Regions from separate parts of the Rhizobium sp. 05L419 genome, predicted to be linked through region 1. Evidence: predicted binding sites of a transcription regulator. Region 1 holds the regulator's gene; the other holds the start of a gene.
What was found. Region 1 encodes LexA, which represses DNA repair genes until DNA is damaged. Its sites were predicted from a motif close to TGTTCNNNNTGTGTTCNG; they were not measured.

Region 1 (7,404 bases):
AGGCCGTAATGACCTGATCGCCTTCCTTTTGGGCCATCTGCATGCCAACGACGACAGCTTCCTGGCCAATGTAGAGATGACAGAAACCGCCGATGAAGCCCATGCCGTAAAGCTGACCCGCCTTCTCCTCGAAGCGGCGGATGAGAAGCATCTCGCGATAGGCCTTCAGCTCCTCATCGCGATCGAAGTCGGCAATGGCACCTCCGTTCGATTCTTTGCGTGCAGGTTTCGCGCTGGTTTTGCGGCTGGAAACGGTCGCGTTTTTTCGCGGCGCCATTCAACCCTCCCTATGGGTTTATCGGTTCTTAGGTGGCGCGTACCATAGGGAAGAAATTTCGCCACAGCAATGCCATAAATGCATGGCTCATATTCTGCGTTAAATTATTGATAAATCTACACTTATTTCAATTAACCTGTATTTGGTTAATTCGAATAATGATTGAATATGACGACCTCGTCGGCACGCGAGAAATTCAGCTGCAGACGCGCTTTCTCGTCCAGCATATCTTTGTCCATCGAACCATCACTCAACAGCGCGACCTGATTTTCAAGATGCTCGCGCTTGCCCTTCAGAACCGCCAGCTCCCTCTCCCGCGCGACACGTTGGCGCTCGAACACTTCGGTTGCGCGCAGGCCGTAATCGCCATGGATGCAATGGTAGCCGAAATAGGAAAGAAAGGCGACCGCCATGGCCGGAACGACGAACCGGCCGATCTTTTTCTTCTTATGGTGCTTTGTCCACATACACGCATTCTCGAAACGCATTACCTTTGCGAGTGAGACTACCGATGAGAGATTAACCGTCCGTTGACTATGAACGTCGCACAACAAAAAACCCGCGCCGGACGGGCGCGGGTTCCAAATGTTTGAAATCAGACGGAATTAACCGCGGATGATCGAACGGCCGGCGTAGCGAGCCTGCGGGCCGAGCCCCTCTTCGATGCGGATCAGCTGGTTGTACTTTGCGAGGCGGTCCGAGCGCGACAGCGAGCCGGTCTTGATCTGACCGCAGTTGGTGGCAACCGCGAGATCGGCGATCGTCGAGTCTTCGGTTTCGCCCGAACGGTGCGACATGACGGCGGTGTAGGCTGCCTTGTGCGCGGTATTGACGGCGTCCAGCGTTTCCGTCAGCGAGCCGATCTGGTTGACCTTGACGAGAATCGAGTTGGCAACGCCCATGCGGATGCCGTCGCGCAGGCGCGCGGAGTTGGTGACGAAAAGATCGTCGCCGACCAGTTGAACCTTCTTGCCGGCCAGATCGGTCAGGGCCTTCCAGCCGTCCCAGTCGTCTTCCGCCATGCCATCCTCGATCGAGATGATCGGGTACTTGGCTGCGAGTTCTGCCAGGTATTCGGCCATGGCGCCCGGCTCAAGCGTCCGGCCTTCGCCTTCGAGAACGTACTTGCCGTCCTTGAAGAATTCGGTCGATGCGCAGTCGAGGCCAAGCGAGATGTCGTCGCCCGGCTTGTAGCCGGCCTTCTCGATCGACTTCATGATGAAATCGAGCGCCTCAGGCGCGCTCTTCAGGCCCGGTGCGAAGCCGCCTTCGTCGCCGACATTGGTGTTGTGGCCCTGCGCCGACAATTCCTTCTTGAGGACGTGGAAGACTTCCGAACCCATGCGGACCGCTTCGCGGATCGAATCGGCGCCGACTGGCAGGATCATGAACTCCTGGAAGTCGATCGGGTTGTCGGCATGCGCGCCGCCGTTGATGATGTTCATCATCGGGACCGGCAGCAGGTGCGCGCTGGCGCCGCCAACGTAGCGGTAGAGCGGCAGGCCGGAGGCTTCGGCTGCAGCCTTTGCGACGGCGAGCGAAACGCCGAGGATGGCGTTTGCGCCGAGGCGGGACTTGTTCGGCGTACCGTCCAGCTCGATCATCAGATTGTCGATCTGGATCTGGTTTTCGGCATCGATGCCGCCGATTGCGTCGAAGATTTCCGTGTTGACGGCCTCGACGGCCTTTTCGACACCCTTGCCGAGATAGCGCTTTCCGCCGTCGCGAACTTCGACGGCTTCGTGCGCGCCTGTCGAAGCGCCCGACGGAACCGCCGCTCGGCCCATGCTGCCATCTTCAAGATAGACGTCGACTTCGACGGTGGGGTTGCCACGGCTGTCGAGAATCTCGCGGGCGATAATATCGGTAATTGCGGTCATCGGCTCTTCCTGCTCGAGGGTGGATAAATCGTTTGAAATTCGTCTTAGTCGAAGACGCGCAAATTACAATCGCGGTTTGCGCGTCCTCAATGACGATCGTCGTGCGTGCCCTATTACACGATCATGTCAGTCTTTTGAACGTCAGTTCTTGGCGATCGCATCGAAGGCCAGCAGCTTTTCGAGAAGGCGCGGCATATCCTTGAGAAAGACCATGTTCGGACCGTCCGACGGCGCGTTGTCGGGATCTTCATGCGTCTCGACGAACACACCTGCAACGCCGACGGCAACGGCCGCGCGTGCCAGCGTTTCGACGAATTCGCGCTGGCCGCCGCTGGAGCCTCCCTGTCCGCCAGGCTGCTGGACCGAATGGGTCGCATCGAAAACCACAGGCGCGCCCATGGCCGCCATGATCGGCAGCGAACGCATATCGGAAACCAGCGTGTTGTAGCCGAAGGAGGCGCCGCGCTCGCATAGCAGAATGTTCGGATTGCCGGTCGAATTCAGCTTGTTGAGAACGTTCTTCATATCCCAGGGCGCCAGAAACTGCCCCTTCTTGACGTTGATCGCGCGGCCGGTCCTGGCGGCAGCGACCAAAAGATCCGTCTGGCGGCTGAGGAAAGCCGGTATCTGCAGAATATCTACAACGGTCGACACTTCGGCGCACTGCTCTTCCGTGTGGATGTCGGTCAGAACGGGAAAGCCGTATTCCTTCTTGAGATCGGCGAAGACTTCAAGCGCCGTCTGCAAGCCGATGCCGCGTTGTGCTGAAAGCGAGGTGCGGTTTGCCTTGTCGAAGGAGGACTTGTAGACCAGTCCGATGCCGAGCTTGTCGCAGAGTTCCTTGAGTACGCCGGCGACCATGAACGCATGATCGCGGCTCTCCATCTGACAGGGGCCGGCGATCAGGGACAGTTTGCCGCTATTCGAAAATACAACCGCGCCGGCACCCTCGCCAACTGCGACTTCGGAGTTTGTCTGGCTCATCACTTCTCCTCGAAGGCAAAGAGCGCGCCCTGCCCGGACGCTGCCTTTACCAGAATTCGATTGTTCTTGCGCGTGTAGGTGATCCCGTTAGCAGCCAAATGCGCTTCTGTCACGGCGAGATCGCCGACCTTGAACACGATGGCAACGCCGCGCAGGCCGCGATCGGTGCCGGGCGCGGCGAGATCGAAATAGGCATTCAGTCCATCCGGCGAAAGAATGCTGATGCGAACATTGGGCGTGGCAAGGCTAATGCCAAACGCTTCGTCCCGGACCAACGGCGCCGAAGAGGAAAAGCGCAGGAACAGGCCGAACGCCTTCGGGTCCGGCGCGGCGAGCACGATCTCGGCGATCCCGGTCACGCCGTTGGTATGCGTTTCCAGCGTCTTTCGGTCTGGAGGAAGTGCATTGATCCGCTGGCAGGTGAAGAGAAAGAAATCGGGTGCACGAAGGTCCGCGGCGAAGGCGAGCCTAAAAGCCGCGGTCGTCTCGGATCCATCGGGCATCTTCATCGGACGTTCAAACTGCAGCATCTCGCCGCCGCTTATCCTGTCGGCATGGAAACGGGCGTGGTCGCGATCGGCATCCGTCGTTGCCAGGACGACTGCCGAGAGGCCGTTCTCGCCGCACCGGAAGCGGAAGGCGCGATCGCGCGCTGTAAAGACGTTGCCCTTCTTGATCGACGCCTCATACGCATCCGCACTCGCGATTGCGAGCGGCTCGAGATATGTTTTGTCGGCGAAGAAGATGCAGGCGTTTTCTGTACCAAACGGGTGGCGCGCATCGGCCGCCACGGTGAAACCGAGCTTGCCAAGGCGTTCGCGCGCCAGGCCGACATTGGCGACAGGCAGGACAACATGGTCCAGCGGACGGGCTTCACTCATGGCAAATCCTCTTCCGAAATTCGCGAATGATGTGCGCTGGCTTGCACGACAATGCAAGAGGCCTCAGCGGCATACGTCGAATGAAGTGTAAAAACGCGACAAATCGGAGCCAAGTTTTACGAAAATTTAGGTACTTGCGGAACACATATGGAACATATAGTGTCTGTTCTGGCTTTGTTTCACGACTCTGGGGTTGACTTCGATGCTCACACGCAAGCAACAGGAACTTCTTTTATTCATTCACGAGCGAATGAAGGAGTCCGGTGTCCCCCCTTCCTTCGATGAAATGAAGGATGCGCTGAACCTTGCGTCGAAATCGGGCATCCACCGGCTGATTACGGCGCTCGAAGAGCGGGGGTTCATTCGCCGACTGCCCAATCGAGCCCGCGCACTCGAAGTCATCAAGCTCCCGGAAGCGTACAATCCGAGCCTTCAACCGCGACGTGGGTTCTCGCCGAGCGTCATCGAGGGCAGCCTCGGAAAGCCGCAGATGGTCGCGCCCGCCGCACCGAAGCCGGCTCCCAGTGCCGATAACGGCAATTCGGCCTCCGTGCCTGTCATGGGACGCATCGCAGCAGGTGTTCCGATTTCAGCCATCCAGAACAATACCCATGACATCGTGGTTCCAGCCGACATGCTTGGTTCGGGCGAACACTATGCGCTGGAGGTCAAGGGCGACTCCATGATCGATGCCGGTATCTTCGACGGCGACACTGTCATCATCCGCAACGGCAGCACAGCAAATCCGGGTGATATCGTCGTCGCGCTTGTCGATGACGAGGAGGCGACACTGAAGCGCTTTCGGCGCAAGGGTGCCTCGATCGCGCTCGAAGCCGCGAACCCCGCCTATGAAACGCGCATCTTCGGGCCTGACCGCGTCAAGGTGCAGGGCAAGCTTGTCGGCCTCATCCGCCGCTATCACTGATTGCCATCATGATGAAAGCGCGCTCGGCGGAGACGGCAAAGCCCGAAATGAGCCAATAGGCCGCAACGCCAGAAGCGCACCTGATGCTGCGATCTACTTTGCCGGATAGGCCTGCGCGAAGGCTGGGAAGAGCCCGGACGGCGACCGCAGCCCGACAAATCAGATGCCGGCCGAGAGCGCCATGTTCAGACCGGAAATCTCAACGATATGGGCGAGTGCGGACTGGCGTTGCGCCTCGGTCGTTTCCGGAGAGATGGCGCGTCGTTCATCTGTTACCAGCGATGCCGCAAAAGACACCTCTATCGCCCGGCAGGATTGATCGGATACGATCGCCGATGCCGCTCCTTAGCCGGTAGAGCCACTCCATTGCCTCATTCTGCGTAGAGAGAAACCATTGACGCCCTCCCCGTCGAAGTGGGCGGAGAAGGCAAGTCGTTCAGGCCTGGAAGTGCAGGCCCCGCCGGCGGCATCAGCCGGACGCGCCTTGTAAGCCAGGCACCGACTTCCAGCGGCGCGCAGCCGTGCGCGACCAGGGACACGTGCGTCGGCGCACGCCTCACCCTCGAAGCATTTGTCTCGGTCACGCCCACGATGTAGCGCCATCGGCCCTTGTCGTTCCCTTCCCGACGCTCGACGCGCCCAGTCAGCGTGGTCGTCACGACGGAATCCAGGATCACCGTTCCCGCGCGCCGGGTTTCCAGATGGGCTGCCGGCGACGATCACGCACAGCAAGCCGGCCAGAGCGGCTCGCCGGACGATCATGCGCCGGATCCCGGCCGCCAGCATGACCAAGAGCAGAACGACGAACCGTGCCGCGAGCCGCGTCGAAGCAACGTCGGAATCGAACTTGAACCACGCGACCGCGCCTGCTCCCAGAAAGACCGGCGAGATCAGGGGAGTACCGTCCGTGATCGAGTTCCTCGCCCAGCGCGAGGCTGCGCCCGGCGGCGTCATATCTGCGAGTGGCGCGTTCGGTTCTTGCCGTCCAGCGAGAAGCGGATTGCGTCTGCGCGGGCCGTATCCTTATGGCACGGCCGTCCTCGTCAGGAAGAGCGCAGAAATTTTGCGGGCGCGCCGCCTCCGACGCTGCCGACCCCGCTTCGATCGTTTTCGACTCCGGCATGCGTCCGCACCCGCAAGCCACCCTTACCCGCAACCAGAATGCAGGCTTCCGACGCTTCAGGTAACAATAATCGATTGAATTCCGAAGAGAAATCGGAACGCGGAAAAGACAAGGATAATCATCGGCTTCCGCTATGCGCGGCGGGCATCGCTGCGCTGCTTAAAAGTTGATACTGCGATGCACAAAATGGCGTCGAGAGAACTTGGCATTAACCGCGCGATCATATAGCTATCGCAGACGACGCTTAACCCTATGGCGCTTTTATGGCGCCACCCGCCAGTTTGGAGGATCACAATGACGGATCGAAGCGCAACACTGAAACTTGGTGACAAGTCGGTCGACCTCGCCGTGAAAAGCGGCACGATCGGCCCTGACGTCATCGATATCGGCGCCCTCTACAAAAACACGGCTTCCTTCACGTACGATCCTGGTTTCACCTCGACCGCGTCTTGTGAATCGAAAATTACCTACATCGATGGCGACGAGGGCGTCCTGCTCCATCGCGGTTATCCGATCGAGCAGCTGGCCGAGCATGGCGACTTCCTTGAAGTCTGCTACCTCCTGCTCTACGGCGAGCTGCCGACCGCGGCGCAGAAGAAGGACTTCGACTACCGCGTTACGCACCACACGATGGTGCACGAGCAGATGTCGCGCTTCTTCACCGGCTTCCGCCGCGATGCGCATCCGATGGCTGTCATGTGCGGCTGTGTCGGCGCACTGTCGGCCTTCTATCACGACTCGACCGATATCACCGATCCGCATCAGCGTATGGTCGCCAGCCTGCGCATGATCGCCAAGATGCCGACGCTTGCTGCCATGGCCTTCAAGTACCATGTCGGCCAGCCCTTCGTTTATCCCAAGAACGACCTGGACTACGCATCGAACTTCCTGCGCATGTGCTTTGCCGTTCCCTGCGAAGAGTATGTCGTCAATCCGGTGCTTGCCCGCGCCATGGACCGTATCTTCATTCTGCACGCCGACCATGAACAGAACGCGTCGACCTCGACTGTGCGCCTCGCCGGCTCTTCGGGTGCCAACCCGTTCGCCTGCATCGCGGCCGGCATTGCCTGCCTCTGGGGTCCGGCTCACGGCGGTGCCAATGAAGCAGCGCTCAACATGCTGACCGAAATCGGCTCGGTCGACCGTATTCCGGAATATATCGCCCGCGCCAAGGACAAGAACGATCCGTTCCGCCTGATGGGCTTCGGTCACCGCGTCTACAAGAACTACGATCCGCGCGCCAAGATCATGCAGAAGACGACGCATGAGGTTCTCGGCGAACTCGGCATCAAGGACGATCCGCTGCTCGACGTGGCAATGGAACTGGAGCGCAT
Region 2 (7,404 bases), on a different contig from region 1:
ACCGCCAGCATGTCCTTCACATGCGCCGAGTCCAGGAATTTCAGCCCGCCGAACTTGACGAAAGGAATATTCCGCCGTGTCAGCTCCACCTCAAGCGGGCCGCTGTGGCTCGACGTGCGGAAGAGCACTGCCTGCTGCTTCAGCGTCATGCCGACCTCGCGATTGGCGAGAACCTGCTCGACGATGTATCCCGCCTGATCGTTCTCGTCCTTCACGGTCAGAAGCTTCGGCCGCTCGGCCGATTGCCTGTCCGTCCACAGGTTCTTGGTGAAGCGTTCGCGCGCCAGGTCGATGACCCCGTTGGCCGCCGCCAGGATCGTTGTCGTCGAACGGTAGTTCCGGTCGAGTGTGATGATGTCGGCCGGCGGCGAAAAGGTCTTGGGAAAATCGAGGATGTTGCGGATGGTCGCTGCACGGAACGAATAGATCGATTGCGCGTCGTCGCCAACGACAGTCAGTCCGCGTCCGCTGGGCTTCAGCGCGATCAGGACCGACGATTGCAGCCTGTTGGTATCCTGATATTCATCCACCATGATATGGTCGAAACGCTGGCCAATGTCGTCTGCAAGCTCGGCATCGCCAACCATCTGCGCCCAGTACAAAAGCAGGTCGTCGTAGTCGAGAACGTTCTGCGCCTGCTTGGCCTCGACATAGGCTGCAAACAGCTCCCTCAACTGCGGTTCCCAGCTGGAAACCCAGGGATACCAGGTCTTCAAGACCTCGTTCAGCGGCGTTTCGGAATTCACCGTGCGCGAATATATCGAAAGGCAGGTGCCCTTGGTCGGAAATCGGCTCTCGGTCTTGGAGAAGCCAAGCTCGTGCCGGACGATGTTCATCAGGTCGGCGCCATCCTCGCGATCATGGATGGTGAAATCCACGTTCAACCCGATCTGCTCGGCATAGATCCTGAGGAGGCGCGCGCCAATGCCATGGAAAGTACCGGCCCAGCTCAGCGCATCGGTCATCACGGCCGACTGGGCGCCGAGCACCTGCTTGCAGATGCGCTCGACGCGGCGCGACATTTCCGAGGCGGCACGGCGCGAAAACGTCATGAGCAGGATGCGGCGCGGATCGGCGCCGTTGACGATCAGATGCGCGACCCGGTGCGCCAGCGTATTGGTCTTGCCCGATCCCGCGCCCGCAATGATCAGCAGCGGTCCGCCAGAGTCTTCTTTGCCCACACCGTGTACAACGGCCAAACGTTGCTGCTCGTTCAGTTTTTCAAGATAGGCCGCGGCCTGCATCAGTTCTTCAGCCTTTCGCATCGAGATCGCCGCGCAAACGGCGACTCGGAACAAACGTGGAACGTACCAGTGCTGGCGATTCTTTGGAAGGCCCGCGGGACTGCAGCGACGGGAAAGTCGCGGCGGCATTCGTTTGGTGCAGTGCGGAAAACGGGCGACAGGCCCTGCGTTGCATGGCATAAGGGCGCCGAAAACGTGTTTTGGACCTCATCCGCATATGATCCGTATAGAAAATATCAGCAAGCAGAACAGCCACCGTATCCTCTTCATCGAGGCCTCGGCAGCGCTCAACAAGGGCGAGAAGATCGGCCTTGTCGGTCCGAACGGCGCCGGCAAGACGACACTCTTCCGCATGATCACCGGTCAGGAGCAGCCCGACGAGGGCCAGGTCTCCGGCGAAAAAGGCGTCACGATCGGCTACTTCAATCAGGACGTCGGCGAGATGGAAGGCCGCAGCGCCGTTGCCGAAGTCATGGAGGGCGCAGGCCCCGTGAGTGTCGTGGCTGCCGAGCTGCGCGAGCTCGAGGCGGAGATGGTCGACCCTGACAAACTGGACGAAATGGACCGGATCATCGAGCGCTACGGCGAAGTCCAGGCCCGCTACGAGGAGCTGGACGGCTACGCGCTGGAGGGCCGGGCGCGCGAAGTGCTGGCCGGCTTGAGCTTCACCCAGGAGATGATGGACGGCGACGTCGGCGCGCTTTCGGGCGGCTGGAAGATGCGCGTGGCGCTGGGCCGCATTCTCCTCATGCGCCCCGATGTCATGCTGCTCGACGAACCGAGCAACCATCTGGATCTCGAAAGCCTCATCTGGCTGGAAGAATTCCTGAAGACCTATGACGGCGCGCTGTTGATGACCTCGCACGACCGCGAATTCATGAACCGCATCGTCAGCAAGATCATCGAGATCGACGGCGGTTCGCTAAACAGCTACTCCGGCGACTATGGCTTCTATGAGCAGCAGCGGGCTCAAAACGAGAAGCAGCAGCAGGCGCAGTTCGAGCGCCAGCAGGCGATGCTCGCCAAGGAAATCAAGTTCATCGAGCGCTTCAAGGCGCGCGCCTCGCACGCGTCACAGGTGCAGAGCCGTGTGAAAAAGCTGGAGAAGATCGACCGCGTCGAGCCGCCCAAGCGCCGTCAGACCGTCGCGTTCGACTTCCTTCCGGCACCTCGTTCCGGCGAAGACGTGATCAACCTGAAGAACGTGCACAAGAAATACGGCAGCCGGACCATCTACGAAGGCCTGGACTTCATGGTCCGCCGCAAGGAGCGCTGGTGCATCATGGGCATCAATGGCGCCGGCAAGTCGACCCTGCTGAAGCTGGTGGCAGGCTCTGCGGAGCCCGATCAGGGTAGCGTCGCCCTAGGCGCCAGCGTCAAGATGGGCTACTTCGCCCAGCACGCGATGGATCTCCTCGATGGCGAACGCACGGTGCTAGAGTGGCTGGAGGATTCCTTCCCGCAGGCCGGTCAGGCGCCCTTGCGCGCACTGGCAGGCTGCTTCGGCTTTTCCGGCGACGACGTGGAAAAGAGGTGCCGCGTGCTGTCGGGCGGCGAGAAGGCGCGGCTGGTCATGGCCAAGATGCTCTTCGACCCGCCCAACCTGCTGGTGCTCGACGAGCCGACCAACCATCTGGATCTCGACACGAAGGAAATGCTGATCAAGGCGCTGTCGCAGTACGAAGGCACCATGCTCTTCGTCTCGCACGACCGCCATTTCCTGGCGGCCCTGTCGAACCGCGTCCTGGAACTGACGCCGGATGGCATCCAGCAATATGGCGGCGGCTACACCGAATACGTGGAACGCACCGGCCAGGAAGCGCCCGGCCTGCGCGGCTGAGTGTTGACGCTACGGATGTTTGCCGGGCCGCGAGACCCGGCAAACCTCGCGGAAAGGCGCGCGCTCAGGCGCGCTCTTCCCAGACCCTGGCCAGCTCGACGATCGTCTTTACTGCTTTTTCCATGTCCTGCCGGCTGACCCATTCGAGCGGCGAGTGGAAGGCGTGGCCGCCAGCGAAGATATTGGGGCAGGGCAGGCCCATGAACGACAGCCGCGACCCGTCGGTGCCGCCGCGGATGCTGCCGCGCACCGGCTCCATGCCGGCGCGCCGTATGGCCTCCACGGCGTGGTCGACAATCTCCGGATGGCGGTCGAGCACCACCTTCATGTTCCGATACTGCTGCGTCACGTCGAAGGTGTAGGTCGAGCCGGGATAGCCAGCCATGACCTCCTTCACGATCGCCTCGAGCATGGCTTCCTTGGTAGCGAGGCCATCATCGCTGAAGTCGCGGACGATCAGGCCGATGGCTGCCTTTTCCATCGAACCGGTCACGCCGGTCGGATGCACGAAGCCTTCCGTGCCCGATGTCGTCTCCGGAGCGACATCCCTCGGCAGCCGGTCGATTATCCCGCCGGCTATCTTGATGGCGTTCTCCATCTTGCCGATGGCAAAGCCCGGATGGATGGCGACGCCCTGGATATTAATCTCCACGCCATCCGCCGAGAATGTCTCGTCCTCTATGTGGCCGGCCGTTGAGCCGTCCATGGTGTAGGCGAACTGCGCGCCGAGCTTGGCCAGATCGACCTTGTCGACCCCGCGGCCGATTTCCTCATCCGGCGTGAACAGGATCTTGATCGTCCCATGCTTGATCTCGGGATTGGCAACAAGGAACTGCGCTGCCGTCATGATCTCGGCAATGCCGGCCTTGTCGTCGGCGCCGAGCAGCGTCGTGCCATCCGTAGTGACGAGGTCGTTGCCGATCTGATCCTCGAGCGCGGGATGATCGACGACGCGGATGATTTGTTGCGGATCGCCGGCAAGCTGGATGTCGCCGCCGCCGTAGTTCCGCACGATCTGCGGCTTGACGTCCGTCCCGCTGAAGTCAGGTGCCGTATCCATGTGCGAGCAGAAGCAGATGACCGGCACCGGCTTGTCGACGTTGGATGGAATGGTCGCATAGATGTAGCCATGCTCGTCGAGATGCGCATCCGAAAGGCCGATCGCCAGCAGTTCCTCGACCAGCACACGGCCAAGATTCTTCTGCTTGTCGGTCGAGGGTTGTGTCGGTGACTTTGCGTCCGACTGCGTGTCGATAACGACATAGCGAAGGAAACGATCGGTAACAGTGTCGGTCATGGGCCCGTCCAGTTCTTGTGCGTCAACCAACCGCTGTAGCCTTCCTCCGCCTCTGCGTGAAGCATTTTCGTCGCTTACGTGGTCAGGTCGGCTTCCCTGAGCCGATAGCCGACGCCGGCCTCGGTGGTGATGTACTGGGGCTGATCGGGGCTCGCTTCGATTTTCTGGCGGAGTTGGCGCACATAGACGCGCAGATACTGCACGTCGGCCGCCGGTCCCCAGATCTGCTTGAGCATGAACTGGTGCGTCAATACCTTACCGGAATGCTGTGCCAGCACCCGCAGGATGTCGTACTCCTTCGGCGACAGCTTGATCTCGTGATCGTCGACCTTGACGATGCGCTTGACGAGGTCGATCGACAGGCCCCCCGTGCGGAAGACGGCACTTTCGCCCTGCTGCTGCAGGCGGTGGCGCAACGCCACGCGAATGCGGGCGCCGAGTTCGTTCATGCCGAACGGCTTGGTCACGTAGTCGTCGGCGCCGGTTTCGAGTGCCTTGACGATGCCGGCTTCGTCGGTGCGGCTCGATAGGATGACGACGGGCGTCGCAAGCCCCTGCTCACGCCATTCCCTAAGGAGGTCATGGCCGGGTTGATCCGGCAGGCCGAGATCGAGCACGATGAGGTCGGGCGAGGCTTCCTGCGTGGTACGGCGGGCGGCCGCGGCGTCGGCGGCCTCATGCACTTCATATCCCTGCGCGGTCAAGCCGACGCGGAGCAGTTTGCGGATCGGCGGCTCGTCGTCGACGACGAGGATCTTAACGGGCGAACCGGTCATTTGAGCTCATCCAGCTTGAGAACATCGTTGGGTTTGGGCAGGCGTATGGTGAAGACGGCTCCCGCGCGATCCGTCCGGTTGCCCGCTGTGATCGTCCCGCCCATCGCCTCGATGAAGCCGCGGCAGATGGAGAGGCCGAGGCCGGTGCCGGCGCGAACCTGGTCGCCTTTGCGCACCCGATAGAATGTGTCGAAGATGCGATCGAGGTCGCCTGGCGGAATGCCTGGCCCCGCGTCGGCGACCTGCACGACGATGGCGTCGGTCCCGGTCCACCCGGTGATGTCGATCGTGGAGCCCTCCGGGGCATACTTCGCGGCGTTGTCGAGCAGGTTGAAGAACACCTGCTCGAAGAGGACCGGATCGACGCGCACAACAGGCAGATCCTCGGGGATCCGTACGTTGACCGCATGCCCGCCGAGGATCTTCGCGCCCCGCCGCAAGGCGCTGCCGACGACGTCGCCGATATCGTGCAGCGCATAATTCGGTTCCATCGCGCCAGACTCGATCCTCGTCATGTCGAGGAGGTTGGCAATGAAGCGATTGAGGCGCTCCGATTCGTCCACGATGGTCGAGAGCAGGTCCTTACGGTCCTCTTCCGACATCGGGGCGAAGTAATCGCGCAGCGTCGTGGATGCGCCGAGGACTGCAGCAAGCGGCGTCTTCAAGTCGTGCGAGATCGAGGTCAGCAAGGCGGAACGAAGCCGATCGGCTTCGGCCGCAAGCGTTGCCTGGTCCATGGCGGCAACGAGCTGGATGCGTTCGATGGCAAGGGCGGCTTGATCGGCCAGTGCGTCGAGCAGGCGCTGCTGCTCGGGCGTCAGCAGTGGACCATCGCGGCGGTCGCCGTCGAGGCCGATGACGCCGACCGCCGTCCGGCCGGTGCGCAGCGGCACATAAAGGCGCTTGGCGCCGGGCAGGGTATCTGCGCCCCGACCCGCCGGATGATTGTGTTCCCAGGCCCAGCTGGCAGCAGCGATGTCTGCGTCGTCGAGCGTGTCATCGGGCGGATAGCCGGCTTTGACGGCAATCGTTCCGTCCTCGGGCAGCAGCAGCACGACACGAACCTTCAGCATCGAGGCAAGCTGGAATGCCGTTGCCCAGAGCACGTCGTCGAGCGTGCCGGTCCCGGCAAGCTTCTTCGAAAACAGGTAGAGGTCTTCCGTCTTACGCGCCCGTTGTCGGGCCGCTGCGGCCTGCCGCTGGACCGTTGCCGTCAGATTGCTGGCGATGATCGCAACGCCAAGGAAGAAAAACAGTGCGAGCACACTGTCCGGATCGTTGATCGTCAGCGTGTAGCGCGGCCGCAGGAAGAAGAAATTGAACGAAAACGCGCCGAGGATACAGGAATAGAGCGCCGGACGCAGTCCGTGCAGGACGGCCGAGGTGAGAACCGCCATCAGGAAGACGAGGGCAAGGTTGCGCACGTCCAGCACCTGATCGAGCACGATCCCCGCGGCAAGCGCAATGGCCACATAGGCGGTTGCGAGCAGGTAGGCCCGGACATCGAGCGCCGGTGCCGCCGCTTTCACGCTACGCCGGGGGGTCTCCCGCTGGGCGGCGCCCGATATGACGTGGACGCTGATGTCGCCCGCCTTGCGGATCAACAGGCTGGCGGTCGAGGGATGGAGCCATTCGCGCCACGCAGGCTGCTTCGGTGCGCCGCTCACGATGTGGGTGACGTTGTTCGCAGCCGCATAGCGCATGAGCTCCTCGGATGTCTCGCGTCCGGGAACCGTGATCGCTTCGCCGCCCAGCTGCTCGGCAAGACGCAGGGTTGCCGCGATCGTGTCGCGTTGCGCCTCCGTCAGGTTGATCGAGCGGTTGGTCTCGACGTTGACCGCGACCCACGGCGCCCGCAACCGGGAGGCCATGCGCGCGGCGTAGCGCACCAGTGACGCGGAGCTCGGATGATGGTCGACCGACACCAGAACGCGCTCTCCCGCCGCCCATGGCCCCGAGATCGAATGCGCCTGCATGTGGATGAGCAACTGGTCGTCGACGCGCTGGGCCGTCCTACGCAGCGCCAGTTCGCGCAGCGCCGTCAGGTTGCCGGGCGTAAAGTAGTTTGTCAGCGCCTTTTCGGCCGTCTTCGTGACATAGACCTTGCCGTCATGCAGCCGCTTGATGAGGTCGTCAGGCGTGAGATCGATGATCTCGACGTCGTCGGCCATGTCGATCACCGAATCCGGGACCGTCTCGCGCACGCGGATACGGGTGATCTGCGACACGACGTCGTTCAGGCTTTCG

Region 2: a site for LexA is predicted at 1,291-1,308, ahead of AC1DMK_RS19115 (ATP-dependent helicase). Genes of this name have one in related genera too.

Annotation. Positions count from the first base shown of each region.
Region 1 covers NZ_JBFTOF010000001.1:159,749-167,152, forward strand. Annotated here, with positions in the region: gene pdhA (pyruvate dehydrogenase (acetyl-transferring) E1 component subunit alpha) at 1-277, opposite strand, end outside; gene AC1DMK_RS00830 (FtsB family cell division protein) at 424-744, opposite strand; gene eno (phosphopyruvate hydratase) at 883-2,157, opposite strand; gene kdsA (3-deoxy-8-phosphooctulonate synthase) at 2,299-3,144, opposite strand; gene AC1DMK_RS00845 (VOC family protein) at 3,141-4,022, opposite strand; gene lexA (transcriptional repressor LexA) at 4,225-4,947, shown strand; gene AC1DMK_RS00855 (ComEC/Rec2 family competence protein) at 5,107-5,244, opposite strand; gene gltA (citrate synthase) at 6,365-7,404, shown strand, end outside.
Region 2 covers NZ_JBFTOF010000015.1:84,381-91,784, reverse strand. Annotated here, with positions in the region: gene AC1DMK_RS19115 (ATP-dependent helicase) at 1-1,244, opposite strand, end outside; gene AC1DMK_RS19110 (ABC-F family ATP-binding cassette domain-containing protein) at 1,462-3,084, shown strand; gene pepT (peptidase T) at 3,149-4,381, opposite strand; gene AC1DMK_RS19100 (response regulator transcription factor) at 4,456-5,157, opposite strand; gene AC1DMK_RS19095 (DUF4118 domain-containing protein) at 5,154-7,404, opposite strand, start outside.